4 regions of the Pleomorphomonas sp. T1.2MG-36 genome follow, and region 4 is predicted to be linked to each of the others. Evidence: predicted binding sites of a transcription regulator. Region 4 holds the regulator's gene; each other region holds the start of a gene.
The links. The regulator PhoB, encoded in region 4, activates phosphate uptake and scavenging genes when phosphate is short. The targets are predictions, from matches to a motif close to TGTCATNNANCTGTCAT.
Positions count from the first base shown of each region.

Region 1: a site for PhoB is predicted at 5,053-5,069, ahead of ugpB (sn-glycerol-3-phosphate ABC transporter substrate-binding protein UgpB). Genes of this name have one in related genera too.
Region 2: a site for PhoB is predicted at 4,340-4,356, ahead of QQZ18_RS15650 (arsenate reductase/protein-tyrosine-phosphatase family protein). Genes of this name have one in related genera too.
Region 3: a site for PhoB is predicted at 1,771-1,787, ahead of QQZ18_RS04810 (UDP-2,3-diacylglucosamine diphosphatase). Genes of this name have one in related genera too.

Region 1 is NZ_CATNLY010000001.1:334,272-341,906, reverse strand. It holds gene QQZ18_RS01660 (ATP-binding cassette domain-containing protein) at 1-91, shown strand, start outside; gene QQZ18_RS01655 (ABC transporter permease) at 88-1,218, shown strand; gene QQZ18_RS01650 (ABC transporter permease) at 1,220-2,332, shown strand; gene QQZ18_RS01645 (HAMP domain-containing methyl-accepting chemotaxis protein) at 2,390-4,423, opposite strand; gene ugpB (sn-glycerol-3-phosphate ABC transporter substrate-binding protein UgpB) at 5,145-6,464, shown strand; gene ugpA (sn-glycerol-3-phosphate ABC transporter permease UgpA) at 6,578-7,462, shown strand; gene ugpE (sn-glycerol-3-phosphate ABC transporter permease UgpE) at 7,473-7,635, shown strand, end outside.
Region 2 is NZ_CATNLY010000023.1:922,661-930,295, reverse strand. It holds gene QQZ18_RS15665 (sensor histidine kinase) at 1-756, shown strand, start outside; gene QQZ18_RS15660 (methyl-accepting chemotaxis protein) at 881-2,869, opposite strand; tRNA gene QQZ18_RS15655 (tRNA-Ser) at 3,381-3,470, opposite strand; gene QQZ18_RS15650 (arsenate reductase/protein-tyrosine-phosphatase family protein) at 3,705-4,193, opposite strand; gene QQZ18_RS15645 (hypothetical protein) at 4,627-4,779, opposite strand; gene QQZ18_RS15640 (succinate dehydrogenase iron-sulfur subunit) at 4,965-5,744, opposite strand; gene QQZ18_RS15635 (hypothetical protein) at 5,761-6,312, opposite strand; gene sdhA (succinate dehydrogenase flavoprotein subunit) at 6,366-7,635, opposite strand, start outside.
Region 3 is NZ_CATNLY010000001.1:1,024,809-1,032,443, reverse strand. It holds gene pgi (glucose-6-phosphate isomerase) at 1-734, shown strand, start outside; gene pgl (6-phosphogluconolactonase) at 978-1,670, shown strand; gene QQZ18_RS04810 (UDP-2,3-diacylglucosamine diphosphatase) at 1,851-2,678, shown strand; partial or broken gene QQZ18_RS04805 (glycosyltransferase family 4 protein) at 2,675-3,685, shown strand; gene QQZ18_RS04800 (putative motility protein) at 3,740-3,925, opposite strand; gene QQZ18_RS04795 (protein phosphatase CheZ) at 3,955-5,283, opposite strand; gene QQZ18_RS04790 (MFS transporter) at 5,435-6,634, shown strand; gene dgcA (N-acetyl-D-Glu racemase DgcA) at 6,638-7,618, opposite strand.
Region 4 is NZ_CATNLY010000045.1:94,134-101,768, forward strand. It holds gene dnaQ (DNA polymerase III subunit epsilon) at 1-367, shown strand, start outside; gene QQZ18_RS18060 (NUDIX hydrolase) at 487-1,053, shown strand; gene cysK (cysteine synthase A) at 1,017-1,982, opposite strand; gene dut (dUTP diphosphatase) at 2,133-2,579, opposite strand; gene coaBC (bifunctional phosphopantothenoylcysteine decarboxylase/phosphopantothenate--cysteine ligase CoaBC) at 2,622-3,827, opposite strand; gene phoB (phosphate regulon transcriptional regulator PhoB) at 3,934-4,629, opposite strand; gene phoU (phosphate signaling complex protein PhoU) at 4,654-5,361, opposite strand; gene pstB (phosphate ABC transporter ATP-binding protein PstB) at 5,384-6,202, opposite strand; gene pstA (phosphate ABC transporter permease PstA) at 6,226-7,503, opposite strand; gene pstC (phosphate ABC transporter permease subunit PstC) at 7,560-7,635, opposite strand, start outside.

The sequences.
Region 1 (7,635 bases), on a different contig from region 4:
CAAGGTGGTGCGGCCCGACCGGCCTGATCCTACCATGGAGGACGCTTTCATCGCCCTGATCGAAGCAAGCGAACGGGAGGCCGCCGCATGAACGCCTATCGCCGAGGTCGGGCCCGCCGCATTCTCGCTCTGATCCGCAAGGAGAGCTTCCAGATCGTTCGCGATCCCTCCAGCATCCTGATCGCGCTTGTTCTGCCGCTGATCCTGCTGTTTCTGTTCGGCTATGGCGTGTCGCTGGATACCACGCGCACCAGCGTCGGCCTCGTACTGGAGGAGACCACGCCCGCCACCCTCGATCTGGCGGCAAGCTTTCAGAACTCCCGCTATTTCGACGTGGCCGTTGGGCGCGACCGACGCGAATTCACCTCGGACCTCGTCCAGAGTCGGATCGGCGGCATCCTGGTCATCCCCAACGGCTTCACGGCCGATCTCACCGCCGCCCGCCACCCGGTGGTGCAGGTGATCGTCGATGGCGCCGATCCCAACACGGCCAACTTCGTGCAGAACTACGCTGCCGGAACGGTCTCGACCTGGGAAGCGCAGCGGGCGGCCGAGCGGGCGCTCACGGCGACGCCGCTCTCCATCCAGCAGCGATTCTGGTTCAATCCGGAGCTCAAGAGCCGCAACTTCCTGGTGCCGGGCTCTATCACCATCGTCATGACGCTTGTTGGCACATTGCTCACGTCGATGGTGATCGCCCGCGAATGGGAACGCGGCACCATGGAGGCGATGATGGCGACGCCGGTCACCGCCTGGGAGCTGCTGGCCGGCAAGATCGTGCCTTACTTCCTGCTCGGCCTCGGCTCGATGACTCTTTGCGTCGTTCTCGCGGTATTTCTGTTCGGCGTGCCGTTCCGAGGATCGATCCTGGCGCTCTATGCGCTGTCGGCCGCCTTCCTCATGCCGGCGCTGGGGCAGGGGTTCCTGATTTCGGCGGTCACCAAGAACCAGTTTCTTGCCTCGCAACTGGCGCTGCTGTCCGGCTTCCTGCCGAGCTTTCTGTTGTCGGGCTTCATTTTCGAGATCAACTCGATGCCGCTGGTGATCCAGTACATCTCGATGATCGTGCCGGCCCGCTACCTGATACCAAGCCTGCAGTCGGTGTTCCTGGCCGGCGACATATGGCCGATGTTTCTGCGCGCCATCCTGGTCCTGGTCGGCTTTGGCCTCGTTCTCTTCGCCATTGCCATCCGCAAGACAGCCAAGAGGATAGCCTGACATGGGACTGACGCGCCTTCTCGCCCTTGTCCGAAAGGAGTTCCTCGCCCTCTTTCGCGATCCGAAGAGCCGCATGATCCTGATCGCGCCGCCGGTTCTGCAACTGTTGGTGTTTTCCTATGCCGCGACGCTGGAGGTGCGCAACGTCGACGTGATGGTGTTCAACCTCGACGCCGGCCACTGGGGGAGCGAACTCACGAGCCGCATCGAGGCCTCGCCGCAGTTCCGTCTCGTTCAGCGAACCGACAATCCGGCCGAGCTTCGCGATGCGATCGACCGCGAGCGCGTGATCGCCGCCGTCGAGATCGGAGCGGACTTCTCCCGCAACATCGAGGCGGGCACCACAGCCGATGTCGCCATCATTCTCGATGGCCGCCGCTCCAATGCCTCGCAGATCGTCTCGGGCTACATTTCATCGATCGCGGCGGGGCTTGCCGCCGACACCCCGGCCGGCCAGCGGCTCGCATCCGTTCGGGTCGGTACTGCCGCCCGCAACTGGTTCAACCCGAACCTTGAGTTCACGTGGTTCATGGTGCCCGGCCTCGTTGCGTCGATTGCCATGCTGGTCGGCCTGCTGGTCACGGCGCTGGCCATCGCCCGGGAACGTGAGTTGGGCACCTTCGACCAGTTGATGGTGTCGCCGCTTCGGACGCACGAAATCCTGATCGGCAAGGTCATTCCGCCGATCCTGATCGGCTTCGTGCATATCAGCCTGTTCGTCCTCGCCTCCGTCTGGATTTTCGGCGTACCGCTGCGCGGGTCGGTCGTCGCTCTCTATGTCGCCGCCTTCTTCTACCTGATCTCCCTGGTTGGGTTCGGACTGTTCATATCGGCGCTGGCGGCGACGCAGCAGCAGGCGATCCTCGGCGCCTTCCTGTTTCTGGCTCCGGCCATGCTGCTGTCCGGCTTCGCAACGCCGATCGCCAACATGCCCGAGTGGCTGCAAGTGCTCACCTACATCAATCCGCTCCGCTACTTCCTGGTGATCGTCCGCGGTGTGTTCCTGAAGGACATCCCGCTTGCCGAGATCGTCGTCGAGACGGTTCCGATGGCGTTGATCGCCTGCGCAACCTTGCCGATCGCCGGCTGGCTCTTCCGGCGCCGGCTGGAGTGAGCAAAAGAAAACGGCGGCCCGAGGGACCGCCGTGAAGTTGCTGTCAGACGAAGGTTCTCAGGCGGTGCGCACCGAAGACAGGAAACGGCTGACCTCGTCGCGAAGCGTGTCCGACTGGCGGGCGAGGTCGTCGGCCGATGCCAGCACCTGGGTTGCGGCGCTGGAGGACTCGGTTGCCGCCTGGGTGATGCCGACGATGTTCTGCGACACCTGATGGGTACCCGAGGAGGCTTGGGCGACGTTGCGGGCGATCTCGTTTGTCGCCGCGCCCTGCTGGTCGACGGCCGCGGCGATCGACGAAGCGATGGCGTTGAGCTGCTCGATGATCGAGGTGATGCCGACGATCGCCTCGGCCGACGACTGCGTCGACGACTGGATCTCGCCGATCTGGCGGGAGATTTGCGACGTGGCCTTCGAGGTCTGGTCGGCGAGCTGTTTCACCTCGGCGGCGACCACCGCGAACCCCTTGCCCGCCTCGCCGGCCCGCGCTGCTTCGATGGTGGCATTCAGCGCCAGGAGGTTGGTCTGGCTGGCGATGTTGTCGATGAGGTTGACCACCTCGCCGATGCGATTGGCGCTGTCTGCCAGTTCGCGGACGCGGTTGGCCGTCGCCTGCGCATCGCTGGCGGCACGCGATGCGACGCGGGTGCTTTCATCCGCCTGCCGCTTGATCTCGCCGATGGACGAGGCGAGTTCTTCGGCCGAGGCCGCCACGGTCTCGACGTTGGTGGACGCTTCCTCGGCGGCGCTCGCGACGGTGATCGACTGCCCCGACACCTCCTCGGTGGCCGAGGTCATCGACCGGGCAGCCAGCTGCAACTGGGATGATGCGCTGACCACCGACTGGACGACCCCGCCCACGGCCATTTCGAACGCGTCGGCAAGCTGGCTCATCTCCCCGCGCCGGCGTTCCTCCGTCACGGCCTTGGCATGGTCCTGCTCGACGCGCAGGCGCTCGTTCTCGACCAGCCCTTCCTTGAAGACGTTGAGCGTCGCCGCCATGGTGCCGACTTCGTCGGTCCGGCCGAGGCCGGGAACGGTCACGGCCAGCTCACCGGCGGACAGGCGCTGCATGGCGCTGGTGATCGATACGATCGGCCGGGAAATGCCGCGACCGAGAAGGAGGGCGAGAACGATGCCGACGACGAGACCGCCAGCCGAGATGCCCCACAGCATGGTCTCCGACGAGGCCAGCATCTGCTCCGATTTGGCCTGAAGGGCGGACTGGCTCTTGTTGGCGACACCCATGAAGGCGTCTAGCGTGTTGATGATGCCGGTGACCTTGTCGCTGAGCGCCGCGACATCCTTGATGTTCTGGAGGCTCGATGCCTGGATGACGGTGAAGTCGGACTCGTATTGCTGTGCCTTGTCGCGCAATTCGGCGAAGGTCGACCGCAACTCCTTGGGGCCGGACTTGGCCGAGGAGTCGATCCAGCTGTCGGCGGTGGTCAGCGTGTCGAGCGCTGCCTGGAGGGACTCGTCGTCGAGATTGGCGAGGGCGACGTTGACCTGGTTCTGCACCAGCAGCACCAGCCGCAGGATCTCGTTGACCGTGTCGCGCGTCGAGGCGTCGCTGGTGGCCAGTGCGATGGCGGCGACGTCTTCGAGGCCCTTCTGCACGGCGGCAATGGCGGGCTCCATGGACTGGACCCGCATCGTGGCGAGCTTGGCCTTTTCCGTGCCGATGCGGGCAAGCTCGGTCGCATAGGACTCGAACTCCAGGCTCAGCTCCTTCAGAGTGTCGCGCTGTCCGAAATCAGAGACCTTGCTGACACCCTCGGTGATGGCGGCGCGCAGAAGCTCGGCCTGTTGTTCTGTGGCTTGAGCCGTGCCGGGAAGCGAGGTGTAGATGAGCTCGCGGCTGAGACGCCGATACTCGAGGAACTTCGCCTGGACATCATTGGCGATGCCGACCTCGACGTTGCGGGTGGCGAGATCGGTGACCACGCTGTTCGACTGGGAGAAGGTCCGGAGCGCGACCCCGGCGACGATAGCCATCAACGCGAGCGCTATCAGAAAGCCGGAAACGATCTTGCCCAATATGCCGAGTCGCCAGGCCTTCAACCTGGGTTTGCCAACAGTCCAGCGCATCTCTCTCTCCCAAAAGCAATCGCTCAGCCAATTGTCTTGTCTAAGCCGCGCATTCGCATGTGTGGGGCGCATTTCAGGACATGCGGAGTTAAGCTGTCGTTTATTCGATCGGCAAACTTCGCAAGCCGGTGCGGACATCTGAACATATGTCGCGATAATTATCGTTGTGCTTCGTTTTGTCTTAAGGTGAAACGATACAATCGAAACTCGATATTGCTGAATAAAGGGGTATAGAATCTACTTTCGTAAGTTTATTATGGTGTTCCGCTAGAAATATTGATGCGTGCGACGTGGAAAGCACTGCGTTTGACGGCGCGCCTTGCGTCTCGCTCTCGGCACAGTTCCAAGTTGTCTGATGTGGACCGGACCGGATATTTGGCGCGGCTGCTTCAGTGTGAGTCGCTGGTCAGATTTTCTTGTTCCGGAGCGAGGCGAAGTCCGCCTCTCCGAATACCTAGGCAAAAGTGCGCATATACGAAAGACTTAGCCGCTTATGCGGTTCATCGCGACACGCAGCCGATGTCCAGGTGATGCGCACCTCAGACTGGGTCTCTGATTTTGGCAGGTTTTCCAGCGCCTTGGTTCCGGCTCTCATGACGGCGGGATGAGTCGCCCCATCCGTTCGCGCTCGTCACCGAACGGTCACAAGGAGGCAATGCCTCTGTCACATGCCGCCCCTACTGCTTGCCGTCACCGACAACATCGAACGTAGGATGACGCCATGCTGACGCGGTCCCTCATCGCCGGACTAGCCTTGACCCTCATGTCCGGTTCCGCCTTTGCCGCTACCGAAATCACCTGGTGGCACGCCATGGGCGGCGAGCTCGGCAAGAAGCTCGACGAAATCGTCGCCAAGTACAATGCCTCGCAGGACGAGTACAAGGTAACGGCCGTCTACAAGGGCTCCTATCCCGAGACCATGACGGCCGCCATCGCCGCTTTCCGCGCCAAGCAGCAGCCCGACATCGTTCAGGTGTTCGAAGTGGGAACGGGTACGATGATGGCGGCAAAGGGCGCCGTCTATCCCGTTTACCAGCTGATGAAGGATACCGGTGCCGCCTTCGATCCCAAGGCGTTCCTGTCGGCCGTGGTCGGCTACTACACCGACGCCGACGGCAACATGCTGTCGATGCCGTTCAACTCCTCGACGCCGATCCTCTACTACAACAAGGATGTCTTCAAGAAGGCTGGGCTCGACCCCGAGCAGCCGCCGAAAACTTGGGAAGACGTCGAAGCCTATTCGAAGAAGATCATGTCGTCGGGTGCCGCCAAGTGCGGCTTCACCACCGGCTGGATCTCCTGGCTGCAGCTCGAGAACCTGTCGGCCTGGCACAACAAGCCGATCGGCACCCTCCAGAACGGTATCGGCGGCGCGGACGCCGAGCTGACCGTCAACGGCGACCTGCAGGTCCGTCACTGGACCAATCTCAAGAAGTGGCAGGACGAGGGACTGTTCCAGTATGGCGGTCCGGCCGGCGGCAACGACGCGCCGCCGAAGTTCTACAGCCAGGAATGCGCGATCTACATGAACTCGTCGGCCTCGCGCGCCGGCGTGATCGCCAACTCCAAGGATTTCCAGGTCGGTTTCGGCATGCTGCCCTATTACTCCGACGTGCAGGGCGCGCCGCAGAACTCGATCATCGGCGGCGCTACGCTGTGGGTGCTGAAGGGGCATAACGACGCCGAGTACAAGGGCGTCGCCAATTTCTTCACCTTCCTGTCGTCGCCGGAAGTGCAGGCCGACTGGCACCAGTATTCCGGTTATCTGCCGATCACCGCGGCGGCCTACAAGCTCGGCCAGGAGCAGGGCTTCTATGCCAAGAACCCCGGCTCCGACGTCGCCATCAAGCAGATCACCCTCAATCCGCCGACCGACAACTCCAAGGGTCTGCGCTTCGGCAACTACGTGCAGATTCGTGACGTGATCGACGAGGAGTTCCAGAATCTGCTGGCCGGCAAGAAGGCTCCGAAGGAGGCGCTCGACTCCGTCGTGACGCGCGGCAACAAGCTGATCGCCGACTTCCGCGCCGCGAACGGCTGACCCCGCCTTTTCCCCGTTAAATCCGGCGCTGACGGGCTTCCCGTTCGGCGCCGGCCTTCTTGCGGATGGCGGCAGGATATGCCGCATCCGCGCTTCTCGATCCGGTTTCCTTCATGCAGACCAAGCGCACCGTTTTCGGCAACCGCCTGCTGCCCTATGCGCTCCTTTTGCCGCAAATCGCAGTGACCGTCGTCTTCTTCCTGTGGCCGGCGGCCCAGGCTGTTCTTCAGTCCTTCCAGCGCGAAGATGCCTTCGGTCTGTCCACGACATGGGTCGGTCTCACCAATTATGCCGACCTTATTCAGGAGCCGACCTATCTCAACTCGTTGAAGGTGACGGCCATCTTCGCGCCGGCGGTAACGCTGCTGTCCGTGGGGCTCGGTCTTGTCTTCGCCGTCAGTCTCGACCGGCTCGTTCGCGGCGGCCGCGTCTACGCCGCGCTCCTGGTCTGGCCCTATGCGGTCGCGCCCGCCGTCGCCGGCATCCTGTGGTGGTTTCTGTTCAATCCGACCATCGGTCTGCTGCCTTATCTGCTTGCCGCGGTCGGCTATCGCTGGGATCACGCGCTGCAGCCCACCGACGCCATGATCCTGGTCGTCATCGCCGCCAGCTGGAAGCAGGTTTCCTACAACTTCCTGTTCTTCACAGCGGGCTTGCAGGCGATCCCGAAGTCGATGATCGAGGCGGCGGCCATTGATGGCGCCGGGCCGGTGAAGCGTTTCTTCACCATCGTCTTCCCGCTCCTGTCACCCACCACCTTCTTCCTCGCCGTCATCAACCTCGTCTACGCGATGTTCGACACCTTCCCGGTGATCCACGCCACCACCGGCGGCAATCCGGCCCAGTCGACCAACATCCTCGTCTACAAGGTGTTCGTCGACGGCTTCATAGGCCTCAACCTCGGCTCTTCCGCCGCGCAGTCGGTGGTGCTGATGGCCATCGTCGTTGCGCTGACGGTGATCCAGTTCAAATGGGTCGAGCGCAAGGTAACCTATTGAGGATCCGGCCATGATCGATCGCCATCCCTGGCTCGACGCGCTTGCCCATGCTGTGCTGATCGCCGGCATCCTGATCGTCGCCTTTCCCGTCTATGTCGCCGTGATCGCCTCGACGCATGGCCCCAACGATTTCATGTCGGGCTTGGTGCCTCTGCTGCCCGGCGGCGAAATGG
Region 2 (7,635 bases), on a different contig from region 4:
GGAGACCGCGACGCGCTGAAGCCCCTCGATCACCATGGCACGGCCGAGTTCGCTCGGCTCTCGCAAAGCCTTCTCGATATGGCGGCCGGTTTGGCCGCCCGTTCGGAGTATGTGGCAACCTTTGCCGCCCATGTTTCCCATGAGCTGAAGTCGCCGCTGACGGCCATTTCCGGCGCTGCCGAGTTGCTCGTCGACGATGTCGCCGAACCGACCATGACACCGGCCCAACGGCTGGAGTTCCTCGTTGGAATCCAGAACAATGCCGACCGTCTCGGCGCCTTGGTGGCTCGTCTTCGCGATTTTGCCCGTGCCGAGACGATGCCCATCGTCGGCACCTGCCGGCCAGCCGACGTGATCGACGCCCTTCGCGAAGGGCGACCGGCATTGAAGTTCAAGGTGGAGGGCGATCCCGACCGACGCGTCGCCATGTCGTCGGAAACGCTGGCACTGGTTCTTTGCCACCTCGTCGACAACGCCATCCGGGCCGGGGCTGCCCATGTCGTCATCTCGACAATGTCCGAGGGGCGACGGGTGATCGTGTCCGTGACCGACGATGGTCCCGGCATCTCGCCGGCCAACAGGGGGCGTGTCTTCGATCCGTTCTTCACCACGCGCCGGGCCGACGGCGGCACCGGCATGGGGCTTTCCATTGCGCGCGCCATGGTGGCGACCCACAAGGGTAGCCTGGAGCTTGCCGACAGCGAGAGGGGAGCCGCCTTCCGCCTTGATCTGCCTGCCGCCGACGCCACGAGCTGACTATCGGTGACGGTTCGCGGACAACCGCCCCTGCCGGGCCGGGCGAGGAACCTTGTACGAGATGGTGGTCGCCCACCGGTCTCCGTCTCGCCGGAACCCCATCCGCTTCGTAGCATGCCGCTTGTCAGGCGGCGGCCAGTTGCTCGGCGAACGCGCCGACCTCCTGATTGAGGTCCTCGGCACGGCGCGCAAGATCGTGGGCGAGATTGGTCAGCCGACCGGCCGACGTGCCCGTCAGGTCGACGGCGGCAGCCACTTCGCCGATATTCTCGGTGACCGCGCCGGCGCCGGCGGCGGCACGCTGGCAATTGACGGCGATCTCGCGGGTCGCGACACCCTGTTGCTCGACGGCGGCCGAGATGGCCTGGGTGATGTCGCCCAGCGAGCGAACGGTGTTGACGATGCGGGAGATGGCATCGACCGAGGTCGAGGTCTGGGTCTGGATTTCGACGATTTTCTGCGAGATGTCGGCGGTGGCCTTGGCGGTTTGCGAAGCGAGCTGCTTCACCTCAGACGCCACGACCGCGAATCCCTTGCCTGCCTCGCCGGCCCGTGCCGCCTCGATAGTGGCATTGAGCGCCAGAAGATTGGTTTGTTCGGCGATCGCCGAGATCAGGCTGACGACGTCGCCGATTTTCTCGGCCGCTGCCGACAATGCGCCGATGCTTTGTTCGGACAGCGTTGCGTCATTGGCAGCAGTGGCGGCGACCTCGGCCGACTTGCGAACCTGGCCGGCGATCTCGCCGATGGAGGCCGCCAGTTCTTCCGTCGCCGAGGCGACGGTATTGACGTTGACCGATGCCTCCTCGGCTGCGGTGTTCACCACATCCGTGCGGTCGGCCGAGTGTCGCGCATTGGCCGAAAGGCCTTCGGCGGCGGTGTTCACTTCGCCCGACGACGCGGTGAAGGCCCCGGCCAGCGCGGTCATCCGATCCGTGAAGACCGACACCAGCTTTATGCGGCGGTCGGCGGCATGGATCGCCTCGGCGCTTTGGCCTTCTCTTTCGAGCCGCATGCGCTCGGCCTCGGCAAGGCCGTCGCGGAAAACGGCGAAACTCTTCGCCATGGCGCCGATTTCGTTCCGCAAAGCGGCATAGGGGATTTCGATATCGAACCGGCCGGTCTCGATATCACCCAGAACACCGGTAAGGCGCGTCAGTTGCCGGGAGATCGAGCGGGTGACGACATAGGCAAGCACGCCGGCAACCGCCAAAATCAAGGCGATGATGGCGAGGTTGCCGTAAAAGGCCCACCTGAGGCCACTGAGGCGGTCGTCGAGAAGAGTGCCCACTTCGACCTCCGTCTGATGCCAGAGCGCCAGCGTCTCGGTGCGCAGCGCCGCCTTGGCGTCGGCGACGCCAGCGTTGAGATCCTTGGGAAACTTGCCGGTAGCCAGTGTCTGCACGGCCGGTCTGAGCTTGTCGGCAAACGCCTCCGCCGCCTTGGCGAGGCTGGTCGCCTTGGTCTTGAGATCGGCGGCCTTCGCATCGGATAGCCCGGACAAGCCGGTCTGGAAGTCGTAGGCGAGGGTGGTGGCGCTATTGTCGATGTCGTGCAGCGCGCTGACGATATCGATGCGTTGCTGCGGCGTGATGAAACCCTTGGTACGGTTGGCGAGATCGAAGAGATCGCCGAGGTTGCTGGAGGCCATCAAGAGGGTCGGCATCTGCAGGGTCGCCGCGTCGATCAGATAGTAGCTGGATGCCTTCGGATCGAGCGTCAGCTCCGACGCATTGCGCACCAGGTTGAGCAACTCCAGGCCGGTCACCTTGGCTTCGTTGCCGCGCCCCACTTCGGCCGCGGCGAGGAAGTCCTTCGAAAGCTTCTCCGTGCCATGCAGGCCATCATAGGCCGTCGCGGCCTCGGCATAGGTCTTGCGCAAATCGGCAACCGGTTGCGACATGGCGGCGCCCGGTGCCCGCTCTTCGACGAGCAGCGCTTCCCACAGGGCAAAGCCCAGCCGGTAATGCTCCATGCCCTTCTTCTCGGCCGCCGTCTGCCGGCTTTGCTCCCGCGACTGTTCGAAGAACATCGTGCCGAAAGTAAGAACCGGAATGATCATGACGCCACAGATCAGGGCAATGCGGGAAATGATGCGCAGACGATCGAACATGAAACCTCCGGCCAAACTTCCGAGGTGCCGGTTTCTCCGCCTGGCACCGGCGCGAGAACGATCCGACGGTGGGGGCGAAACCGCCGAACATCCACCAATGGCAAGTAGTCAAGCTGAACTATAAACCCTGTATTTTAGTTAAGCCGGAGCCGATGTTATTTCTGTTTTTTGCAGTCTCGTTCGATACAATTCGGACAACTGAGATCCGTGCGTATTGTCGGAAATAACATTCGTGATCTCTCGGATTTACTGCGCCTGGGCGGATCGATGTTGCGCCGTCCGCGCATTTCGCCTGACGGGACGCAGGTGTGTCTCCGCTAGCCGGGGTCCGGCCCGAAAAGCTCGGCCTCCAGCGGCGATCGGCTGCGGTCGATTCCGATCCGTGCATGATGGTCGGCAGACCATGTTGGCCGTCTGTCATGGCTGAGCTGGGCGCATGCCCATGGCGGCCCGCGGCAAAGCCCCGGCGCCACAAGAAAGAGAAATAATGAGAATGGCTTGATTGCGATAATGGCGGAGAAGGAGGGATTCGAACCCTCGATAGGGTTGCCCCTATACACGCGTTCCAGGCGTGCGCCTTAAACCACTCGGCCACCTCTCCACACGGCCGGCACCCCGGCTCGTGGCCGCGCACTATAACGATGTTCGGTCGGAGCGCAAGAGGGTATGCGGCTTAAAGAATAAGTCCGCGCCGAAGGTTCTGAAGATTGAGCTAACTAGCTGAATTAACGTGGATTTGAGTAGGCAGAGCGCGATGAAAAGCCGCAAAGGGACACGCGACGACAAGCGGTCGTCCGTCGTCACGCACCATTGCGGCCGATTCCCTAGTTGCTCGTCACGCCCACTGTCGCGAAGCCGGCGACTGCTGGCTGTCGATCGCCTGCCGGACGCTGTCGATACGACGCATCAGCTCGCCGGAGATTCGAGTCTGCAGGGCGTTGAGCACCGTATCGGTGACGGCACGGCGATCGGCCTTGCGCTCGACCAGTGCCGGATCGCGCAGGGGCCAGCGCAGCGTCGCATACTCGGCGAGACGGGCGCAGTCGGGCTCGGTCCAGGTCACGGTGGCAAGATCGACTACGATATGCGGTCGAAGGCCACCCGGCAGGGCGAATATGGCCCATGACTTCGGTTCCAGGCCATCGGTCGGTATGACGCGCAGCGTGAGTGCCTGCGCGGCTTCCGGCAGCAGGGCCGTGGCTGGTCGGCTGCCGGCGCTGAAGGCGCGGATGCGCGTGTCACCGCGCTGGTTGAGCAGCGCTTCGGCCATCAGGCTGGTCGCGCTGTTGGTTTCGCACAGAAACAGCACATCGACGGTCTGCATCCTGAACATGCCCCTGACGCTCGGAGGTGTCACCAACGCCATCGTTCCGTCTTTCTTCAAATGCTCGGGAAAGCACCGCCCCCTCGGGGGCTCGAACGATCCCACACTCCTCTGCGCCGCGCCGATGGATTCTCCATGACGTTTGCGAGACAGGCCGATGACGCGCCTCCCGCAAAACTCAAATGCATAAAGCGCGCCATCAATTCGCGCCTTTCCGAAAAATGAGGTAGACAAAAGTCTAGGCCATTCATCTTCAAAGCGGAATCGACGTGCCGCCGGTCGGTCGATGGCGAGGTATAGTCTCGGGGGCATGCCTTCAACCCCGCCGAAGGGCGTAACCAAACCGGGGTCTCCTACGGTTTGGCTTTGCCGCTCGCATCCCATCGCGGATGCTTTTGCCGGCTTTCTGGGCAGAAAATGGCCGCGGTTCGCGTCAGGACGTCGGCGCGTCCGACGTGGCCGCGGTCTCCATCACGGTCGTCATCGCCGCGGCGTTTTTCACAGCGGCGTGCTCGGCAAGGGCCGCGAGGGCCTGAGCGAAGGCGGCGGCGAAGACGAGGCTGACGACGAACTTGCGGACGAACATTTCTTTGGCTTCCGGTGACGCCGGACAATCCGACGCATGGTGGCATTAAGCCCTAGGAAGCCGTCCTTAATGGGGTGGAAAGCGGACGAAAGCGGGTCGGGGGCAAGGTGTTGTCGCGGCAGCGCCCCAAAAAAGGCGGCACCGACGCGAGCCGGGCCGCCTTGCAAACTCGATGCGAAAAACAGTCAGAACTGCCGCTCGACCATCATCTTCTTGATCTCGGCGATCGCCTTCGCCGGGTTGAGTCCCTTCGGGCAGGTCTGGGCGCAGTTCATGATGGTGTGGCAGCGATAGAGGCGGAACGGATCCTCGAGATTGTCGAGCCGTTCTCCAGTGGCCTCGTCGCGGCTGTCGATCAGCCAGCGATAGGCCTGCAGCAGGATGGCAGGGCCGAGATAACGGTCGCCATTCCACCAATAGCTTGGGCAGGAGGTGGAGCAGCAGGCGCAGAGAATGCACTCGTAGAGGCCATCGAGCTTCTGCCGGTCGTCATGGCTCTGCAGCCACTCCGTCTCCGGCGTCGGCGATGAGGTATGCAGCCAGGGTTCGATCGACTTGTGCTGGGCATAGAAGTGATTGAGATCGGGCACCAGGTCCTTCACCACGTTCATGTGCGGCAGCGGGTAGATCTTGATGGGGCCGTCGATCTCATCCATGCCCTTGGTGCAGGCCAGCGTGTTCATGCCGTCGATGTTCATGGCGCAGGAGCCGCAGATGCCCTCGCGGCAGGAGCGGCGCAGCGCCAACGTCGGATCGACCTTGTTCTTGATCCACAACAGCGCGTCGAGCACCATCGGTCCGCAATCGTCGAGGTCGACGAAGAAGGTATCGAGCCGCGGGTTGCGGCCGTCCTCTGGATCCCAGCGATAGATGCGGAACTCGCGAACATGCGTCGCGCCCTCCGGCTTCGGCCAGACCTTGCCAGCCTTGATCTTCGAGTTCTTCGGCAGCGTGAGCTGAACCATGAGATCATCCTGTTCTTTAGTGGCTGGCGGCGCGTTCGGCCCGCGTCCAATCTTCATAGAGCTCTTTGAGCTTTAAGTAGGTTTTGTTCGTGGGGTCCCGCCGAAGCAAGAAAGGTTCTGGCGATGCGTCCCCGCCCAATAGGACTTCCCCGGATATCTCGTTCTTTGAGGGAAACGACATCTTCATCTGAAGAGAATGCCAAGTTCTATCGCGAATTCTAAGCTCCAGCGTTCCCGCGGAAACGACTTTATATGGACCGACGCTTCCCATGGCATCTGTCGGCCAATCCGTCAGATAAAAATAGGTGTCGGCGTCAAAGCACATTGTCACTCCGACCTGCTTCTTTTCGCTGGGGTATCCAGGCTCCATGGACGGCCATTCGATCCAGTGCATATCAGTCCAGCATCCCACCAGATCAGCTTTGTTGCCGACGGTAATAGGCGTGCCCGCTTCCTGTGTATCGGCCATCGGAGCAGGATTGTGAGCTTGGCTAGACGCGACGCAGCCAGCAGTCACTAGCGTGGCAGTTAATACACACGACATGCTGAGGTTATGCGTCTCGATCATCTGGAATCAGTCTCTGACGGACATCTGCACGACACATCATCTCCTGTACCCACTCAGTACACGCGCGCCTTCGGCTTGATGTATTCGATTTCCGAGGTCATCGTGTAGGTGTGCACCGGGCGATAATCGAGTCCTACGGTCCGTGCACTCGTGTCGATGGCGGCCAGGGTGTGCTTCATCCACTCGCCGTCGTCGCGGTTGGGATAGTCCTCGCGGGCATGCGCGCCCCGGCTTTCCTTGCGGTTGGCGGCGCCTTCCATGGTGACCACGGCTTGCAGAATCAGGTTCTCGTATTCGAGCGCCTCGGTGAGGTCGGTGTTCCAGATCAGCGAACGGTCGGTGGTCTTGAGATCGTCACCCGCCGCCCAGCAATCGTGGATCAGCTTGACGCCTTCCTCCAGCACCTCGCCGGTGCGGAACACGGCGCAGTTCGACTGCATGGTCTTCTGCATCGACAGGCGAAGTTCAGCCGTCGGCGTGGACCCGGAGGCATGACGCACCCGGTCGAGCCGTTCGAGGGCATAGAGGCCGGCATCCCTGGGCAGCTCGGCGATGCGGCTGCTCTTGTCGATGGTCTCGGCGCAGCGGTGGCCAACGGCGCGGCCGAACACCACAAGGTCGATCAGCGAGTTGGAGCCGAGACGGTTGGCGCCGTGCACCGACACGCATGCCGCCTCGCCGACGGCCATCAGGCCCGGCACGATCCGGTCGGGATCGCCGTCGATCTTGGCCAGCACCTCGCCGTGATAGTTCGTGGGTATGCCACCCATGTTGTAGTGGACGGTCGGCAGCACGGGGATCGGCTCGCGCGTCACGTCGATGCCAGCGAAGATCTTGGCGCTCTCCGAGATGCCCGGCAGACGCTCGGCCAGGATCGCCGGATCGAGATGATCGAGGTGCAGGTAGATGTGGTCCTTGAGCTTGCCGACGCCGCGCCCCTCGCGGATTTCCATGGTCATCGAGCGGGAGACGACGTCGCGGCTGGCAAGGTCCTTGGCCGAGGGCGCGTAGCGCTCCATGAAGCGCTCGCCCTCGGAGTTGGTAAGATAGCCGCCTTCGCCGCGCGAACCCTCGGTGATCAGGCAGCCGGCACCATAGATGCCGGTGGGGTGGAACTGCACGAACTCCATGTCCTGCAAGGCGAGGCCGGCGCGCAGCACCATGGCGTTGCCGTCGCCGGTGCAGGTGTGAGCCGAGGTGCAGGAGAAGTAGGCGCGGCCGTAGCCGCCGGTCGCCAGCACCGTCTTGTGGGCGCGGAAGCGATGGATCGAGCCGGTCTCCATGTCGAGCGCGACCACGCCACGGCAGGCGCCGTTCTCCATG
Region 3 (7,635 bases), on a different contig from region 4:
CGCTCGAGAAGAACATCCCGGTGATCCTCGGCCTTCTCGGCGTCTGGTACCGCAACGTCTGGGGCTTCTCGACCCACGCCGTGCTGCCCTACGACCAGCGTCTTTCGCGCTTTGCCGCCTACCTGCAGCAGCTCGACATGGAGAGCAACGGCAAGGGCGTGCGCACCGACGGCACGCCGGTGCCGCGCGCATCCGGGCCGATCGTCTGGGGCGAGCCCGGCACCAACGGCCAGCACGCCTTCTACCAGTTGATCCACCAGGGCACCGACGTCATCCCGGCCGACTTCCTGGCCGCCGCCGTGCCGCACGAGCAGGTGGGCGACCACCATCCCAAGCTCCTGTCCAACGTGCTGGCTCAGACCGAGGCGCTGATGCTCGGCAAGACGGCGGACGAAGCCGCCGCCGAGCTCCGGAAGGCCGGCAAGTCGGAGGCCGACGTCGCCGCTCTCGCCCCGCACAAGGCGTTCCCCGGCAATCGCCCGACCAACACCATCCTCTACCGCACCCTCGACCCGAGGACGCTTGGCCGCCTGATCGCCATCTACGAGCACAAGGTGTTCGTGCAGGGCACCATCTGGGGCGTCAACTCCTACGACCAGTGGGGCGTCGAGCTCGGCAAGGAGCTCGCCAACCGCCTTCTGCCGATCCTCAAGAACGAGGCGGAACCGGCGGCGAGCCAGGATGCCTCGACCAAGGGACTGGTTGCGGCCATCAAGGCGCTGCGGAAGGATTGAGTCTTCCGATGAAGCCGGTGGCGGGTGCGCCGCCGGCTTTTCCTCATGCCGTTGTTGCCTTGGGGCATCCCGGCGCGGGTTTTCAGGTATTGCGCAAAGTCGGCCGGTGCCAACGCCGGCCGATTGTGTATATTTGGACAAGGGGAAAGCTGGCCCGCACGGCGCTGTCCGATGCTCAGGCCGAACCGCCGTGCAGCCGATGACAGCCGGCGGCGTCACGGGGTCGCCGATCTGGAGGAATGGATGTACGAGTTTCAGGAGTTCGAAAATGGCGCTGCGCTTGCCGATGCCTTGACTGTCGAGGTCGCCGGTGCGCTCGCCCATACCATCCGCCTGCATGGCAAGGCGGCGCTGGCGTTGTCGGGGGGCAAGACGCCGGTGCGCTTCCTCGAGGCGATGTCGCGCTATCGCATGCCCTGGAACGACGTCGTCGTGACTCTGGTCGACGAACGCTGGGTGCCGGAGAGCCACGAGCGCTCGAACGCCGGCCTTGCCCGCCGCCACCTCCTGAAGGGGCCGCTCAGCAACATCGAGTTCGTGCCGCTCTACCGGCCGGTGCCGACGCCCGAGGAAGCGGTGGCCGAGGTCGGCAAGGTCATCGCCGATCTGCCGCTTCCCTTCGCCGCCGTCGTGCTCGGCATGGGCGAGGACGGCCACACCGCCTCCTTCTATCCGGGCGGTGACAATCTGGCCGTGGCCAACTCGCCCGATTGCAAGGCGCAGGTGATGGCGATCAACGCCAAGGCGGCGGGCGAGCCGCGCATCACGCTGACGCTGCCGCTGCTGCTGGGCGCCGACGAGATCCTGCTGCACATCGAAGGCGCCGAAAAGCGCGCCGCCTTCGAAAAGGCCGTGGCCGGCGACGACGTGCTGGAGATGCCGGTGCGCAGCCTTCTCAAGTCGGAGAAGCTGGTCAAGGTTCTCTGGTGCCCTTGATCAGGAGCGAACGATTTCAGGATTGGGCGGCCCGGTTTCGACCGGGCCGTTTTGCATTTGTGGGGTGCCGAGTGGTTCGATGTGACACAATTGGCGGCCTTGTCATAAAACTGAGAAGCTGTCGGGACAAAAGGAGGTATCGGGATTGGCGAATTGCCGTCGATTCCCGCACCGGAGAAGATGCGACGCGCATCTTTGTTTGCCATGACGGACGCCAATACTACTCGAAGCCTGAGATCGCTGTTCCTGTCCGACATTCATCTCGGCACGCGAGACTGCCAGGCCGATCTTCTGTTGGACTTCATGCGCGTTCACGAGGCGGAGACGATCTATCTCGTGGGCGACATCGTCGACGGCTGGCGGATGCGCCGGTCCTGGTTCTGGACGCAGAGCCATAACGACGTGGTCCAGAAGCTGTTGCGCAAGGCTCGCAAGGGCGCGCGGGTCGTCTACATTCCCGGCAATCACGACGAGTTCCTGCGCGACTATCTCGGCACTCACTTCGGCGGCGTCGAGGTGATGGATCGCTGTCTGCACGAGGCGGCCGACGGTCGCCGGTTCCTGGTGATCCACGGCGACCAGTTCGACGTGGTGGTGCGGCATGCCCGCTGGCTGGCCTACCTCGGCGACTGGGCCTATGAGACGGCGCTGTGGATCAATACGTGGCTCAACAGGGCCAGGCGGTTCCTCGGGCTGCCCTACTGGTCGCTGTCGGCCTGGGCCAAGCTCCGTGTGAAGAACGCCGTCAATTTCATCGGCGCCTTCGAGGATGCCCTGGCCTATGAGGCGCGGCGCGTCGGGGCCGACGGGGTCATCTGCGGCCACATCCACCACGCCAGCATGCGCGACATGAACGGCATCGCCTACGTCAATACCGGCGACTGGGTGGAAAGCTGCACGGCGATCGCCGAGAACCACGACGGCAGTCTGGAGATCATCCGTTGGACGCGCCTCGAGCACGAACGGCAGCAGCCCTTGATGCTGCCGCGCGCCGAGGCCGCCGAATGACGCGCATCACCGTCGTCACCGATGCCTGGCATCCTCAGGTCAACGGCGTCGTCCGCTCGATCGAGCGCACCAACGCCGAGCTGATCGCCATGGGGGCCGAAGTCACCATGGTGACGCCGGATCTGTTCCGGACGCTGCCGCTACCGAGCTATCCGGAAATCCGCGTCGCCATCTCGACCTATAGGCGGGTGGCCCGCGAGATCGAGCGTGGCCAGCCGGCCTACGTCCACATCGCCACCGAAGGGCCGCTTGGCCTCAAGGCGCGCAAATGGTGCCGCCGCCACGGCATGCCCTACACGACGAGCTATCACACGCGGTTTCCGGAGTATGTGTCGGCACGGCTGCCGGTGCCCGAGTCCTGGCTTTATGCCCTCGTTCGCCGGTTCCATAACGGCGGTGCCGGCTGCATGGTGGCCACCGACACGCTGGCGGCCGAACTGTCGGCGCGCGGCTTCCGCAACCTGATGCGTTGGGGGCGCGGCATCGACGCCGAGCTGTTCCGGCCGCGACCGGATGAGGCGGGGGTGTTCGACCATCTGCCACGGCCGATCTTCATCAACGTCGGGCGTATCGCCGTCGAGAAGAATCTTGAGGCGTTCCTGGCGCTCGATCTGCCGGGCTCCAAGGTGGTGGTGGGCGATGGGCCGCAGCGGGCGAGCCTCGCGAGGCGCTACCCGAACGTCCACTTCGCCGGCGTCAAGATCGGCGAGGATCTCGCCAGCGCCTATGCCTCGGCCGACGTCTTCGTGTTTCCCTCGCGGACGGATACCTTCGGCAACGTGCTGCTGGAGGCGCTGGCCTCGGGCCTGCCGGTCGCCGCCTATCCGGTGATGGGGCCGCTCGACATTCTCGGCGACAGCGACGCCGGCATTCTCGACGAGGATCTGCGGGCGGCCTGTCTCGGCGCCCTCGCCATCGATCGAACGGCGGCACGCCAGTTGGCGCTGTCTTTCAGCTGGCGGCGGGCGGCGCTGCAATTCCTCGACAACATCCGGCTTGCCAACGGCGAGACGCTGGATGCGCCCCTTGAGCCGGCGATCGCCTGAGGCGGCTTCGCGCTGTCAGACGGTCATGTCGACATGGGCTCCCATGCCGGCCGGTGGCGGAGCGGACGCCGTTTGGGTCGCTTTGCTCAGAAGCTCGGCGGCCGCCTGGTCGGATTTGAGCGCCATCTTCATGGCGGCCATGCCGATATTGTTCGTGGTGTTGGTCTGCACCATGGTCGCGACGGCTGCCGAAACATCCATTTTCGATACTCGCGCCTGCTAGAATGCTCTCAGGAGAACAGCGCCTGCCGTTCGGCCTTGGTCATGCGGGCGAACGGATCGTCGACATCCTTGCCCTGACGCACGGTGTCGGAGACTTCCTTCAGCGCCTCTATGGCCGTGTCCACTGCCTCCGACGCGATGGCCAGCGCCTCGTCCGTCGGTTCGTTTCCTGCTTCCGGCTCCTCGACCTCGGTTTCGATCGGGTCGAAATCCATGCCGTCGGCGAGGGCGGCGGCGTCTTCGGGCAGAGCCTCTTCGGTCTCGATGCTGTCGAAGTCGATGCTGTCGGCCAGGGCGGCGGCATCTTCCGGCAGGTCCTCGTCGGCTTCGATGGTGTCGAAGTCGATGCTGTCGGCGAGGGCGGCCGCATCTTCGGGCGAGTCTTCGTCGGTGTCGATGGCGTCGAAGTCGATGCTGTCGGCAAGCGCAGCCGCCGTCTCCGGATCGCCGTCGGTCGGGATGGCGTCGAAGTCGATCTGACCGTCTGCACCGACCATCGAGGGCGCCGGAGCATGCTGCAGTCCGGCCATGGCTTCGATGCGGTCGAAGTCCATCTCGTCGATGGCATGATTGGCCACCGTGTCGAGGGCGGCCTGATCGGCCGCGGCATCCTCGACCATCAGGTTGTCGACCAGGTTTTGCTCGATGCCTTCGCCAGCCAGGGCAGGGCCGTTCAGCAGGTGGGCGTCGGGGCGGTGATCATGCGCGTTGACGGCGACGCGCCGCTCGGACGACGAGCTGTGCACTTCCTCTTCGTCCATGCCCCAGATCTCGATCATCGCGTTGATGCGGTTTTCGAGATAGCGCAGGACCTGCACGACCTTCTGCGTCCGCTGGCCAGTCAGGTCCTGGAACGAGCAGGCCATGTAGATGTTGGTGGTCAGGTTCTCGACCTCGTCGCAGAGCGCGTTGTCGACGCCGGCTTCGCGCATCGTCCAGGCGAGTTCCTGAATCTTCTCGGCCGAACCGAGAATCTCGGAGGTGGCGCCTTCGGTCTGCTCGACGATGGCGTCGAGCTCGTTGGAGGCGCGGTCGAAGCGGCTCAGGGGCGAGCGGCCGTCGCTCTTGATCTGGGCGATCTCAAGCTTGGTGCGCTCGATGGCATCCTTCATCTCGCCGATGTCGAGGCGAATGCGATCGGCGTCGGGGCGACGCTCGCGCTTCAGCAGGCTCTCAAGGCGACCGATGGCACCCATCACCATATCGGTATCGGCCGATCGATGACGCCGGGAGTATTCGAAGAGGAACCAGCGTCCCTTCTCGGTCTCCATGACGGCGGCTTCGATGGCCTCGTAATCGGATTCGCGCAACGGCGAGAGGGCTTGCGAATTTTCCATATTTTCGCCGCAGACCCCTTTGTAGACTAAACGGACCAAGCTACAGGTAAAGTGCCGGCCGAGGACAGGCAAGCGATTCAATTCGGCGAGCCGCCATCATCGCCGCGAATCCTTCACAACGAGTTTATGCCGAGTTGCTCCGTTGACAAGAATGATCGGGCGATTTGCCCCCGCCTATTTGATGAGCGCCTTCTACGCCATCGCTTTTTTCGTCAATGGAGTGATGACGCCATTCTTTCCGGTCCTGCTGCAGGTCAAGGGGCTGAGCGGCGAACAGATCGCCTTCGTGCTGGCGACGCCGCAGGTGATGCGCATGTTCACCATGCCGGTGGTGAGCGGCCTGTCGGACCGCGCCGGCGACCGGCGCCACGTGATGGCCGGCGTCATTGGCCTGACGCTCGGCTTCGCCCTGTTGTTCGGCCTTGCCAAGGGCGATGTCGCGGTGATGGCGGTCGGTGCCGTCCTTCTGGTGTTGTCCTACTGCGTCGGGCCGCTGGCCGATGCCTTCGCCATGATCATGGATCGCCACGGCCTCGGCGAGTATGGCAAGATGCGGCTCTGGGGCTCGGTGTCCTTCATCCTGGGCAACGTCGTGGGCGGCTATGCCATGGACCATTCCGGGTCGATGGCGGTCTACGTCCTGGTGCTGTTCGGCTTCACCGTGGCCATGCTGTCGACGGTTGCCATTCCTCCGCCTCCGCCGGCCACCACCCAAGCCTCGGCGGCGGCGCTGACCGTGCTGCGCAAGCCGGCCTTCCTCGCCGTGCTGCTCGGGCACGCCGTCAACCAGGCGGGGCATGCGGCGCTCTACAGCTTCGGCACCATCCTCTGGCGCGCCAACGGCTTTTCCGACCTCACCATCGGCATATTCTGGGCGATCGGCGTCATTGCCGAGATCATTCTGTTCGCGGTGGCCGGCCGGTTGTTCCGCGTCGTCTCGCCGCTGAAACTGATGGCCGGCGGCGCGGTGATCGGCTGCCTCCGCTGGCTGCTGTTCTCGCTGGACCTGCCGCTGTTGCCGACGCTGGCGCTGCAGGTGATGCACGCCGGCTCCTTCGCACTCGCCCATATCGGGCTGATGCGCTTCCTGCGCGAGGTGGTGCCGACCGAGCGCGCCGCCTCGGCGCAGGGCACCTTCGTCATCTTCAACGGTCTTGCCATGGCGCTCGGCACGGCACTGGCCGGGCGGCTGGTGCCGACGCTCGGCTCGGACACCTATGTGGTGATGTCGATTTTCCCGATCCTCGGCCTGATCATCCTGACCGCGGCCGGCGGCGGCGCCCGTCGCCTGCCGGCCCACGACGCGACGACGACCGTCAGCGTCGCGGCAGGGGAGCCCGCCGCCCGCTGAGGCTCAGCCCCAGAGGTCTGGGTAGGGCGGATGGACGATGGACCCGGAGAACATCAGGCCGGGCAGGCGATCGCGGGCGAGCAGAAGCGGGCCATCGATGTCGGCATACTGGGCGCGCTGGGCGGCGACGAAGGCCGGCGCCATGGCGAGCGAGCTCGATACCATGCAGCCGACCATGACGATCAACCCTTCCTCCTCGGCGGAGGCGATCATGTCCAGCGCCTCGGTGAGGCCGCCGGTCTTGTCGAGCTTGACGTTGACGGCGTCGTAGCGGCCGACCAGCCGCTTGATGTCGGCGGTGGTGTGGGCGCTCTCGTCGGCACAGACCGGCACCGGCCGCTTGGCCTCGTCGAGATAGTCGTCGGCGCCGGCCGGCAGCGGCTGCTCGATCATGGCGACGCCGAGTTCGATGCAGGCTTCCATCATTTCGGGGAAGATTTCCGGCGTCCAGCCCTCGTTGGCATCGACGATGATGCGGCTGCGGGGGGCGGCCCGGCGAATGGCGACGAGGCGCTCGCGGCCGCCATCGCCGCCGAGCTTCACCTTCAGCGTCGGCCGATCGTTGGCCGATTTGGCGGCGGCGGCCATGGCCTCGACGCTGTCGAGCGAAATGGTGAAGGCCGTGTTGACCGGTTCGAGCGGCGGCAGGCCCAGGAGGTGAGCGACGCCGCGGTGGGTTGCCTTGGCCTCAAGATCGATCAGCGCACAGTCGAGGGCATTGCGCGCCGCGCCGGGCGCCATGGTCTCGCGCAGGGCGAAGCGGTCGCCCCCCTTCTCGATGAAGTCGCGGACGCTCTCGATTTGCGACATGACGCTTTCGACGGTTTCGCCGTAGTGCGCATAGGGAACGCCTTCGCCTCGTCCCGACACGGCGCCATCGCTGATGGTGGCCTCCACGACGACCGCCTCCGTCTTGGAGCCGCGGGAGATGGTGAAGGTGCCGGCGATGGGAAACCTCTCGACGGCTATGCTGAGCTTACGCAAGGCGACCTCACATTGAT
Region 4 (7,635 bases):
GCTGATGATGGCGCGGCGGAAGCATCCCGGTGCGCCCGCAAGCCTTGATGCACTCTGCAATCGCTACGGCATCGATCGCTCAAGGCGCATCAAGCACGGCGCTCTGCTCGATGCGGAGCTCCTGGCCGAGGTCTATCTCGAGCTGACCGGTGGCCGGCAGGCTGGCCTCGACCTGACGGTGTCCGTCCAGGATGCTTCTACCGGCGATACCGGGGGTCGCGTTGCGCTACGCCCGCGCCCCGCGCCGTTGCCCTCGCGTTTGTCCGCTTCCGAAGCGGAGGCTCATGCAGCTTTTATTGCCGCCATTGGCGAAAAGGCGCTTTGGAACACCTATCTCGACAATGGCGAGCAGGCAGAAACGGCCTGAGCGAGACTTGGCTCAGCGGTTTCCCGGGTTCGTCCGGTCAGGCTGTCCTTAGCCGGCGAATTATGTCATAGAGCGCTCCTGCGCTCGTTCCAGCCGCCAGATTGGTCGGGAGGCGCTTGATGATTAAGTCTCCGAAAGGATCGGTTGTGGCCAAGGCGACGCCCGAGAAATTCCGGCAGGTCGCCGCCCTGCCCTATCGTTTGACGGCCGAAGGCTACGAGGTGGTGATGATCACCACCCGCGACAGTGGTCGCTGGATATTGCCCAAGGGTTGGCCGATCAAAGGCTTGAAGCCTCACGAGAGCGCCGAAACCGAGGCGATGGAGGAGGCAGGTCTGATCGGCAGCGCCGTGCCGAAGGCCATTGGCCGCTTCACCTACGTGAAGCAGTTTCCCAAGCGCCAGGAGAAGGTACTGGTCGACGTCTTTCCGCTGGCCATCGAGCGGCAGCTCGAGAACTGGCAGGAAAAAGATCAGCGCGAGGTCCGGTTCTTCAACCCGGTAGACGCCGCGGCACTGGTATCCGACGCTGGCGTCGGCGATATCATCCTCGCCTTCTTTGTCGATCTCGCCAAGAAGAAGGCGGCCGGCACCCTGAAGGCACCGACCGCCGAAAAAGCATCTCCGTTGCCGGGCGAACCGGACGTGGATCAGGCAAGCCCTTCGAACAAGGCCGTCGACAGATAACGCTCGGCAAAGGACGGCACGATCACAACGATGGTCTTGCCGGCATTCTCGGGCCGTTGACCGAGCTTGATCGCCGCCGCCAGCGCCGCTCCGGAAGAAATGCCGACCGGCACGCCTTCAAGCTTCGCCGCCTGGCGAGCGGTGGCAAGTGCCTCTTCCGAGGGAACCGGTAGGATTTCGTCGTAGACCTTGGTGTCGAGAACCGACGGAACGAAACCGGCGCCGATGCCCTGAATCTTGTGCGGACCGGGGGCGCCACCCGAAAGAACAGGGCTCTCGTTCGGCTCGACGGCCACCACCTTCACCTCGGGCTTACGCTCTTTCAATACGCGGCCGACGCCGGTAATGGTTCCACCAGTACCAATGCCCGCGACGAAAATGTCGACCTTGCCTTCGGTATCGTTCCAGATCTCCTCGGCCGTGCTCACGCGGTGCACTTCCGGGTTGGCCGGATTCTCGAACTGCTGCGGAATGATGGAACCGGGAATGCTGGCGGCCAGCTCGCCGGCTTTGGCGATGGCGCCCTTCATGCCCTTGGCCGCTTCGGTCAGCTCCAGTTCGGCGCCAAGCAGCTTCAGCATCTTGCGGCGTTCAACCGACATCGATTCCGGCATGACCAGAATCAGCCGGTAGCCCTTGGCGGCCGCGACGAAGGCGAGCGCGATACCTGTGTTGCCCGAGGTCGGCTCGATCAGGGTGGACTCGCCGGGCTTGATCTTGCCCTGTGCCTCCAGCGCCTCGATCATCGCAACGCCAATGCGATCCTTGACCGAGGCGATGGGGTTGAAGAACTCCAGCTTGCCGAGAATGGTCGCCTTGACGCCATTCTCCTTGGCGAGCTTGTCGAAGCGAACAAGCGGTGTGTCGCCGATGGTGTCGGTGATGGACGCGTAGATCTTGCCGCGACCGCGGCGGGAAAGATCGCTCATGGGAAAATCCTCGTTGTGCTGGCCTTCTGAAATTACGCCCATTCTATCGGCGGTCGCAAAACGTCACCAGTCAACCGAGGTCGCATCAGGCAATCGGATTGGAAAATGATCCCATAGAAGAGCCATACTTGAGAACGGATTGCCCCATCCTCAAGATCGACCTGTCGATCCGAACCCACCCGCTCCGCGAATGGTCGCGTCGAGTGCCTCGGTTTCGACGAGGTGGGCACGACAGACCGGCGCGATGACCATCTGGGCAATGCGCTCGCCGCGTCCGATGGTGAATGGCGTATCGGAAAGGTTGACCAGGATGACCTTTATCTCGCCGCGATAGTCGGCATCGATCGTGCCGGGCGAGTTGAGGACGGTCACACCATGCTTGGCGGCCAGCCCCGAGCGCGGCCGGACCTGCGCCTCGTAACCGGACGGCAGCGCCATGGCGAGACCGGTCGGCACCAATGCACGCCCGAGCGGCGGCAGGATCACCGCCTCTTCGACGGCTGCCAGAAGATCGAGGCCTGCGGCGTCCTCGCTCTGGTAAGCCGGCAACGGCAGATCCTGGGCATGGGGTAGACGCAAAAGAGCAACCTCGACCATCGATAACCTCAAACCTTATGTGTTGCGGACCCGAATCGAAAATCAGCCAAGCCGTTCGGCAACCAGCGCAACCAAGCGCTCGGCGACCTCATCCTTGGACAACGTCGGCCAGACATCGACACCGGCCGCCGAAAGGACGCGAACGCTGTTGCGATCGCCGCCGAACACCCCTCCGGCCGCCGACACGTCATTGGCGACGATATAGTCGGCTCCCTTGGTTGCCAGCTTTCTGGCAGCGTTGGTCTCGATTTCAGTCGTTTCGGCGGCGAATCCAACGACGATCTTCGGCCGTTGGGCGTCGTGGCCGAGCGTCGCTAGGATATCGGGGTTTTCGATGAACGAAAGCGGCGGTGGGTCACCGGCCGCTTTCTTGATCTTGTCCGGCGCCACTTCGGCCGGACGCCAATCCGATACGGCGGCGGTCATCACCGCGACGTCGGCCGGCAGGGCGGCGAACGCGGCCGCAAGCATCTCGCGGGCCGTCTCCACCCGAACGATGTCGACACCCAGAGGATCCGGGATCGAAACCGGGCCGGAGATGAGCGTCACGCGGGCACCGGCGCGGGCGGCGGCGGCGGCAACGGCGTGGCCCTGCTTGCCCGAGGAGCGGTTGGTGATGAAACGCACCGGATCGATCGGCTCGATGGTCGGACCGGAGGTGACGAGCACGTGCCGACCGGCCAGCGGCCTCGGTTGCTCCCGCATGGCGAAGAAAGCCTCGACACCGGCAACGATGTCCATCGGCTCGGACAGGCGGCCGACGCCTGCTTCGTTGCGCTCGGCCATCCGCCCCTCGGCCGGGCCGATGAAGCGAACGCCGTCGGCGGCCAGTTGCGCGGCGTTGCGCCGGGTTGCCGGGTGCGCCCACATGCGCTGGTTCATGGCGGGACAAACGATGATCGGCGCGGCGGCGGCCAGCAGGCTGGCCGTGGCAAGTTCGTCGGCAATGCCGTTGGCCATGCGCGCCATCAGGTTGGCGGTGGCGGGCGCCACCAGGATCAGGTCCGTATCGCGGGAAAGCACGATATGGCCGATGTCCTGCTCCTCGGTGGGATCGAACAGATCGCTGAACACCTTCTCGCCGGAGAGCGCTCCCACGGTCATCGGCGTCACGAACTCTTTTCCCGACCGGGTCAGGATCACTCGTACCTCGGCGCCGCGCTCCTTGAGGCGTCGGATCACCTCAAGCACCTTGTAGGCGGCGATGCCACCACCGATGACGATCAGAATGCGCTTGCCCGCCAGCATCTCAGGCTCCCTTTTGGACGATCGGAAGGGAACCTAGACCATCGGGCCGCGGAGCGTAAGCGACAAAAGCGGAGGGAAGCGCCCAGTCCGAAACGGTGGCAATGGCTTAGCCGCTGGCGAACTTCTCGTCGAAGGAGTAGCCGGAACCGCGTACCGTACGGATCGGGTCGCGGGCGCGGCCGCGATTGATCGACTTTCTGAGGCGACCGACATGGACGTCGACGGTGCGTTCGTCGACATAGACGTCGTGGCCCCACACGCCATTGAGCAACTGTTCGCGCGAGAAAACTCGGCCGGGCGACTGCATCAGAAACTCGAGCAGCCGGAACTCGGTCGGGCCGAGGTGTATTTCGCGTGCCGAGCGCCGGACACGCCGTGTTTCGCGGTCGAGCTCGATGTCGCCGGCCGTCAGAAGACTGGATACCGCTTCCGGCTTGGCACGCCGCAGCATGGCCTTGACGCGAGCGATCAGCTCGGGGACCGAGAAGGGCTTCACGACATAGTCGTCGGCACCGGTCGCAAGTCCGCGTACCCGTTCCGACTCCTCGCCGCGCGCCGTCAACATGATGACCGGCAGCCGCTCGGTTTCCGGCCGTGCCCTCAGGCGACGGCACAGTTCGATGCCCGAGAGACCCGGCAGCATCCAGTCGAGCAGAAGCAGGTCGGGAGTGATCTCCTTGAGGCGAATGTCGGCCTCGTCGCCGCGGAAAGCTTGCTCTACCTCGAAGCCCTCGGCTTCGAGATTGTAGCGCAGCATCAGCGACACTGCTTCCTCGTCCTCGACGATCATCACCTTGGCCATGGTCGTCCTCAACTCCAGAGCTTGTTATGAACCGGCAATGGTACTGGCAATCGAAGCGTCGGCCTTGGGCCGCTCCTCATCGTAGGACCGGCCCGTCACGACATAATGCACCGATTCCGCGATGTTGGTGGCGTGATCGCCGATACGCTCGATGTTCTTGGCGCAGAACAGAAGATGGATGCAGAAGGTGAGATTGCGCGGATCTTCCATCATGTAGGTGAGGAGCTCGCGGAACAGCGACGTGTAGAGCGCGTCGATCTCGTCATCGCGCTGGCGCACGGCTCCGGCAGCCTGGTCATCCTGGCTGGCATAGGCATCCAGCACCCTCTTCAGCTGCTGCAGGGCGATCTCGCAGAGATGCTCGACGCCGGTGATGAGCTGCTTGTGCGGGAACACGCCGTTGATGGCGACGACACGCTTGGCGATGTTCTTGGCGAGATCGCCGACCCGTTCGATATCGTTGGCGATGCGCATGGCACCGACGATTTCGCGAAGATCGTTGGCCATCGGCTGGCGACGGGCGATCACCAGGATCGACTTGTCCTCGATCTCGCGCTGCAGCCGGTCGAGATCCTTGTCGCCGGCGATCACCTTCTGGGCGAGGGCGAGGTCGAGCCGCGTCAGGGCGGCAACCGAGTCGCCGACAGCGCGCTCGGCAAGGCCGCCGATCTCGGTGACCATGCGGGCGATTGCCTTGAGGTCGTCGTCATAGGCGGAAACCGTATGTTCCATGGAAATCTCCTGCCGTTTCCGATTAGCCGAAGCGGCCCGTTATGTAGTCCTGCGTCCGCTGTTCGAGCGGATTGGTGAAGACGTGGTCCGTCGGGCCTTCCTCGATCAGGTGTCCGAGATGGAAGAAGGCGGTCCGCTGCGACACACGCGCCGCCTGCTGCATCGAATGGGTCACGATGACGATGGTGAAGTTGGCGCGAAGCTCGTCGATCAATTCTTCCACCTTGGCGGTGGCGATCGGGTCGAGCGCCGAGCAGGGCTCGTCCATCAGGATGACTTCGGGCGATACGGCGATGGCGCGGGCGATGCAGAGCCGCTGCTGCTGGCCGCCGGAAAGGCCGGTTCCCGGCTCGTTGAGGCGATCCTTGACCTCGTTGAAGAGCGAGGCCTTCTGCAGGGACGTGACGACGATCTCCTCGAGGTCGGCCTTGGAACGGGCGAGGCCGTGGATGCGCGGCCCGTAGGCGACATTGTCGAAGATCGATTTCGGGAACGGGTTCGGCTTCTGGAACACCATGCCGACGCGCGCTCGGAGTTCCACCACATCGAGGTCCGGATCATAGACATCCTGATCGTCGAGCTTGATGGTTCCTTCGACGCGGGCGCCCGCAATGGTGTCGTTCATGCGGTTGATGCAGCGCAGAAAGGTCGACTTGCCGCAACCCGACGGGCCGATGAAAGCGGTGACCGCCTTCTCGGGAATGCCGATGGAAACCCCGTGCAAGGCTTCTTTCTGGCCGTAGGTCACTCGGACGTTGGCCGTGTGGATCTTGATCGGCCGGCTCGCCGGATCGGGGGTGCGGACGGTTTCGAAGGTCGTCGCGACCTGAACTGCGGACATGGCGGAAACTCCGGAGAAACGGGTTACCAGCGGCGCTCGAAGGCGCGGCGGAGGATGATGGCGATACTGTTCATGGCGAGCAGGAAGGCGAGCAACACGATGATCGCCGCCGAGGTACGCTCGGTGAAGGCGCGTTCCGGCTCGGTTGCCCACATGTAGATCTGCGTCGGCAGCGCCGTCGCCGGATCGAAGGGTGTCGTCGGGTATTCGACGACGAATGCCTTCATGCCGATCATCAGCAGCGGCGCCGTTTCGCCCAGGGCATGGGCCAGCCCGATGATCGTTCCGGTGAGCACGCCGGGCATGGCCAGCGGCAGTACGTGGTGGAAGACTGTCTGCATCTTCGAGGCGCCAACGCCAAGGCCGGCTTCGCGGATCGACGGAGGCACCGCTTTCAGCGCGGCGCGCGTGGCGATGATGATGGTCGGCAAGGTCGTGAGCGTCAGGACCAGGCCACCGACCAGGCTCGCCGAGCGCGGCAGATGGGCAAAGTTGATGAAGACGGCAAGACCCAGAAGACCGTAGACGATGGACGGAACGGCGGCGAGGTTGTTGATGTTGACCTCAATCAGGTCGGTCCAGCGGTTCTTCGGCGCGAACTCCTCAAGATAGATCGATCCGGCGACGCCAAGCGGCAGCGACAGCACCAGCACCACCATCATCATGTAGAGCGAGCCGACGAGCGCCACGCCAACGCCGGCCATTTCCGGCCGTGTCGACGCGCCGTTGGTGAACAGGCCCGTGTTGAAGGCGAGTCGCAGGGCCCCCTCTTTCTCGAGCTTCTCGATGAGGACAATGTGCTTGTCCTTGATGAGACGCTGACTTTCTGGAATGTCGGCCCGGATCGAACCCTTGACGAAGGCATCGACGTCGCCCGTGGCATAGAACTCGACGTTTCTCTTGGTGCCGATCAGCGACGGGTCCTTGGCGAGCATGCTCCTCAGCATCGGCGCGGAGCCCTTGGACAACAGATCGAGACCATCGTAGAGGGCATCCTCGTCGTTGGGATCGAGCTCCAAGGTTTTCTGCAGTGACGCGGCGATCAGATCGTCGAAGCGGAACGCGTTGCCGCCCATGATCGAGGCGGACGACCGATCGCCGTCCGGTGCAATGATGGTCGGATTGAAGTCGACGATCATGCTGATGCGCGTTTGTTGGAACGCGGTGTAGCCCTTGGCCACGATGGAGCTGAACAGAGCTGCCAGAAAACAGATGGCGATGGTCACGGCGAGCAGGCCGTAGACGCGGAAGCGCCGTTCGGCGGCGTAGCGCCGTTTCAGGCCGATGTCGACTTTGGAGATCTTCCGGACCTCCGTGCCACCAAGCCGGGAAGAGGGAAGAGGAGAGGTGGCTTCCGTCATTCGTATTGCTCCCGGTACTTGCGGACGATGGTCAACGCCAGCACGTTGAGGCCGAGCGTGATGACGAACAGC